Regions from separate parts of the Weizmannia acidilactici genome, predicted to be linked through region 1. Evidence: a T-box and tRNA genes for the amino acid it is inferred to sense, from the RefSeq annotation. Region 1 holds a T-box; the other holds one or more tRNA genes.
The links. A T-box is a leader RNA that pairs with one kind of tRNA and senses whether it is charged. The one in region 1 lies ahead of serS (serine--tRNA ligase), so its partner is inferred to be a tRNA-Ser.
Positions count from the first base shown of each region.

Region 1 (2,356 bases):
GAGCTGATGACGGAAGCAAAGCAGCTTGGTGCCCCTTATGAAGTGTTGCTGCAAATCAAAAAAGAAGGCAGGCTGCCGGTTGTGAACTTTGCTGCAGGCGGGGTGGCGACACCGGCAGATGCGGCTTTAATGATGCAGCTTGGTGCAGACGGTGTGTTTGTCGGATCCGGCATTTTCAAATCGGAAAACCCGGAAAAATATGCAAAAGCGATTGTCGAAGCGACGACCCATTATCAAGATTATAAATTGATTGCCGAATTGTCGAAAGATCTTGGCATGGCAATGAAAGGACTTGAAATTTCAACATTGCCGGCTGAAGCAAGAATGCAGGAGCGCGGCTGGTAAGGAGAATCAGCATGAAGAAAATCGGAGTTTTGGGCCTGCAGGGCGCTGTCCGGGAACATATCCGGGCAGTGGAAAATTGCGGGGCGGAAGGAATCGTCATCAAGAAAAAAGAGCAACTGGAAGAAATAGATGGCCTGATCCTCCCGGGCGGGGAAAGCACAACGATGCGCCGGTTAATTGACCGGTACGGTTTTATGGACGAATTGAAGCAGTTTGCCAAAAGCGGAGGCCCGGTATTCGGCACTTGCGCAGGCCTGATTTTGCTTGCTAAACGCATTGAAGGCCAGAATGATGCCCATATTGGCGCGATGGATATCACGGTTGCGCGCAATTCGTTCGGCCGCCAGCGGGAAAGCTTTGAAGAAACGATCCGTGTTGAAGGTGTGGCGGAAGATTTTCCGGCAGTTTTTATACGCGCGCCCCATATCGTGTCTGTTGAAAACAACGTCGACATCCTTGCCGAATGCCGCGGAAGGATCGTCGCTGTCCGGGAGGGGAACCTGCTTGGATGCTCGTTCCATCCGGAATTAACGGATGATCTGCGCATGACCGAATATTTTTTGAACATGGCGTAAGTCGCGCATAGCCTGTTGCAAATCGGATAAAATTGTAGTACATTAATGTGTAAATTAAGAATGTAAAAGCTATGACAGGAACCAGTAGCAGAACGTTTTTCCGAAAGAGAGTCGGTGGCTGGTGGAAACCGATGGGAAGCTTCTGTGAATCCATCCTTGAGCGGGGTGTTGAAAGTCCGGACGAGTAGGCATCCCCGGGAATAAAAACCCGTTATCCATGCAAAGCGGAAAACAAATGGTTTTGTTTTCAAATTGGGTGGCAACGCGGGTCAACTCTCGTCCCTGTTTCAGGGCGGGAGTTTTTTATTTGAATTATGATAAAAGGAGAAGGATTAGCATGTTGGACATGAAATTTTTGCGTGCGAATTTTGACGAAGTAAAGAAGCGGATGCAGCACCGCGGCGAGGATTTGGCAGATTTTGAAAAATTCGGGGGGCTGGATAAAAAACGCCGTGAACTGATCATGGAAAGCGAGAAGTTAAAAAACAAACGGAATGAAGTTTCGCAGCAGGTAGCGGTGCTGAAGCGCGAAAAGAAAGATGCAACGCATTTGATCGAAGAAATGCGCGAAGTAGGGGATAAAATCAAAAGCCTTGATGCCGAGTTAAAAGAAGTGGAAGCAGAGCTTGAATCATTGATGCTTTCAATTCCAAACATTCCGCATGAAAGCGTGCCGATCGGCGACAGCGAAGACGATAATGTCGAAATCCGCAAATGGGGGGAAGTGCGCCAGTTCGGATTTGAACCGAAACCGCACTGGGATCTTGCGGCAAATTTGGATATTCTTGACTTTGAAAGGGCCGCAAAAGTAACCGGCAGCCGCTTTGTGTTTTATAAAGGGCTCGGCGCCCGCCTGGAACGCGCCCTCTACAATTTCATGCTTGATCTGCATGTGGAGGAACATGGCTATGAAGAAGTTTTGCCGCCGTATATGGTAAATCGCGCCAGCATGACAGGGACGGGGCAGCTGCCGAAATTTGAAGAAGATGCTTTCCTGGTGGAAAGCAAAGACTACTTCCTGATCCCGACAGCCGAAGTGCCGGTGACAAACTACCACCGCGATGAAATTTTGAACGGCGACGATCTGCCGATCAGTTATGTGGCATTCAGCGCCTGTTTCCGTTCCGAAGCGGGTTCTGCCGGGCGTGATACACGCGGTTTGATCCGGCAGCACCAATTCAATAAGGTGGAGCTTGTGAAATTTGTGAAACCGGAAGACTCCTATGACGAACTCGAAAAATTGACGGGCCATGCCGAAAAAGTGCTCCAGCTGTTGGGTCTGCCTTACCGTGTGATGAGCATGTGCACTGCCGACCTCGGTTTTACGGCAGCGAAAAAATATGACATTGAAGTGTGGCTCCCAAGCTCCAATACGTACCGTGAAATTTCTTCTTGCAGCAATTTCGAAGCATTTCAGGCAAGGCGCGCGAATATCC
Region 1 is NZ_BKZR01000069.1:4,883-7,238, forward strand. Features, by position in the region: gene pdxS (pyridoxal 5'-phosphate synthase lyase subunit PdxS) at 1-345, shown strand, start outside; gene pdxT (pyridoxal 5'-phosphate synthase glutaminase subunit PdxT) at 357-920, shown strand; T-box leader at 983-1,207, shown strand; gene serS (serine--tRNA ligase) at 1,258-2,356, shown strand, end outside.

Region 2 (2,356 bases), on a different contig from region 1:
AGCTCTATGACTAAAGGAAGAAAAACGACTTGGAATGAACGGATACAAATTGTGCTTGATTGTTTGAGGAACGGAAAAGACTATAAAAAAACAGCAGAAACTTATGAAGTTTCTTATCAACCAGTATATCAATGGGTGAAGAAGTATGGAAATGGTGGGGAAGAAGCGCTTAAAGACAAACGAGGAAGAAAAAAAGAAGAAGCAGAGTTATCTCCAGAAAAGAAAATGAAACGGGAGATGAAAAAGTTAGAAAGAGAAAATGAACGCTTACGTGCGGAGAATCTATTTTTAAAAAAGTTAGAGGAAATCGAAAGGAGGCGAAAATAAACCAAATCCGATTTGAAGACAAGTATGTATCCGGGAACTTCATGAGAAAGAGCACCGAAGCATTATCTTATTATGTGAAATCGCAGGTATTTCACGAGCTGCTTACTATAAGTGGTTGAAACGTTCGTCTTCCTCCCGAGAACTTCAGAATAAAGAAATCATAAAAGAGATGAAAGTTCTCCATGAGAAAGTGGACGGCATCTATGGTTACCGTCGAACGGCTTTGAATATAAATCGAAAGCTTGGTCAGCTCTTCAATCACAAACGTATTTACAGACTGATGAAAGTTGCCGGTATACAATTTGTTATTCGAAAAAAGAGGAAATATTTACATAAGTATCAGACATTTGAAGAATTATCTCTTGCGATTGATGAGTACGTCCATTTTTATAATTATGAAAGGTATCAAAAAAGACTAAACGGCCTTAGCCTCATGGAATATAGAGCTAAAGCCGTTTAGATATTTTTTTATTATTTCTACTGTCCACTTGACAGGGGGCAGTTCAGATTAATACTGAAACAGCCCTATTTTCTAATATGACCCGTACGGGATTCGAACCCGTGTTACCGCCGTGAAAGGGCGGTGTCTTAACCGCTTGACCAACGGGCCATGAATGGCGGAGAAGGAGGGATTTGAACCCTCGCGCCGCTAATCGCGACCTACACCCTTAGCAGGGGCGCCTCTTCAGCCACTTGAGTACTTCTCCATATGGCTCCGCAGGTAGGATTCGAACCTACGACCAATCGGTTAACAGCCGATTGCTCTACCACTGAGCTACTGCGGAATGGAATGGGCCTAAATGGACTTGAACCATCGACCTCACGCTTATCAGGCGTGCGCTCTAACCAGCTGAGCTATAGGCCCGTAATGGAGCGGGTGATGGGAATCGAACCCACGACAACAGCTTGGAAGGCTGTGGTTTTACCACTAAACTACACCCGCATGAAAGGGCGGATGATGGGAATCGAACCCATGAATGCCGGAGCCACAATCCGGTGCGTTAACCACTTCGCCACAACCGCCATACGCATGTAATTTTAAATTATATCTAAATGGTGGCTCGGGACGGAATCGAACCGCCGACACAAGGATTTTCAGTCCTTTGCTCTACCGACTGAGCTACCGAGCCAAAAATGAAGCGGTCCCGACGGGAATCGAACCCGCGATCTCCTGCGTGACAGGCAGGCGTGATAACCGCTACACTACGGGACCAAATTGCGGGGGCAGGATTTGAACCTGCGACCTTCGGGTTATGAGCCCGACGAGCTACCAGACTGCTCCACCCCGCGATAATAAGATAACAATGATATGGCGGAGGAAGAGGGATTCGAACCCCCGCGCGGTGTAACCCGCCTGTCGGTTTTCAAGACCGATCCCTTCAGCCGGACTTGGGTATTCCTCCGTAACGAATTCAAAAAAAATATAAATGGTGGACCTTGTAGGACTCGAACCTACGACCGGACGGTTATGAGCCGTCTGCTCTAACCAGCTGAGCTAAAGGTCCGGAAACATAGCGGCGGAGGGGATCGAACCCCCGACCTCACGGGTATGAACCGTACGCTCTAGCCAGCTGAGCTACGCCGCCATTATCCAATCTATATTTGGTGGAGCCTAGCGGGATCGAACCGCTGACCTCCTGCGTGCAAAGCAGGCGCTCTCCCAGCTGAGCTAAGGCCCCTTTTTTGTCATCATGGTCGGGAAGACAGGATTCGAACCTGCGACCCCATGGTCCCAAACCACGTGCTCTACCAAGCTGAGCTACTTCCCGGAAGGAAATTAAAACGCGCCCAAGAGGAGTCGAACCCCTAACCTTTTGATCCGTAGTCAAACGCTCTATCCAATTGAGCTATGGGCGCATATTTTATAATGTTAATGATGCCGAGGACCGGAGTCGAACCGGTACGGTAGTCACCTACCGCAGGATTTTAAGTCCTGTGCGTCTGCCTATTCCGCCACCCCGGCGGGATATATGGAGCGGAAGACGGGATTCGAACCCGCGACCCCCACCTTGGCAAGGTGGTGTTCTAC
Region 2 is NZ_BKZR01000003.1:108,751-111,106, forward strand. Features, by position in the region: gene GBH70_RS01955 (helix-turn-helix domain-containing protein) at 1-327, shown strand, start outside; gene GBH70_RS17730 (IS3 family transposase) at 443-787, shown strand; tRNA gene GBH70_RS01965 (tRNA-Glu) at 866-937, opposite strand; tRNA gene GBH70_RS01970 (tRNA-Ser) at 943-1,034, opposite strand; tRNA gene GBH70_RS01975 (tRNA-Asn) at 1,038-1,112, opposite strand; tRNA gene GBH70_RS01980 (tRNA-Ile) at 1,119-1,192, opposite strand; tRNA gene GBH70_RS01985 (tRNA-Gly) at 1,197-1,270, opposite strand; tRNA gene GBH70_RS01990 (tRNA-His) at 1,278-1,350, opposite strand; tRNA gene GBH70_RS01995 (tRNA-Phe) at 1,382-1,457, opposite strand; tRNA gene GBH70_RS02000 (tRNA-Asp) at 1,468-1,540, opposite strand; tRNA gene GBH70_RS02005 (tRNA-Met) at 1,544-1,617, opposite strand; tRNA gene GBH70_RS02010 (tRNA-Ser) at 1,638-1,730, opposite strand; tRNA gene GBH70_RS02015 (tRNA-Ile) at 1,756-1,832, opposite strand; tRNA gene GBH70_RS02020 (tRNA-Met) at 1,840-1,913, opposite strand; tRNA gene GBH70_RS02025 (tRNA-Ala) at 1,931-2,006, opposite strand; tRNA gene GBH70_RS02030 (tRNA-Pro) at 2,020-2,096, opposite strand; tRNA gene GBH70_RS02035 (tRNA-Arg) at 2,111-2,184, opposite strand; tRNA gene GBH70_RS02040 (tRNA-Leu) at 2,205-2,290, opposite strand; tRNA gene GBH70_RS02045 (tRNA-Gly) at 2,299-2,356, opposite strand, start outside.
Region 2: it has a tRNA-Ser gene. The T-box ahead of serS (serine--tRNA ligase) is inferred to sense a tRNA for this amino acid. The anticodon was not compared.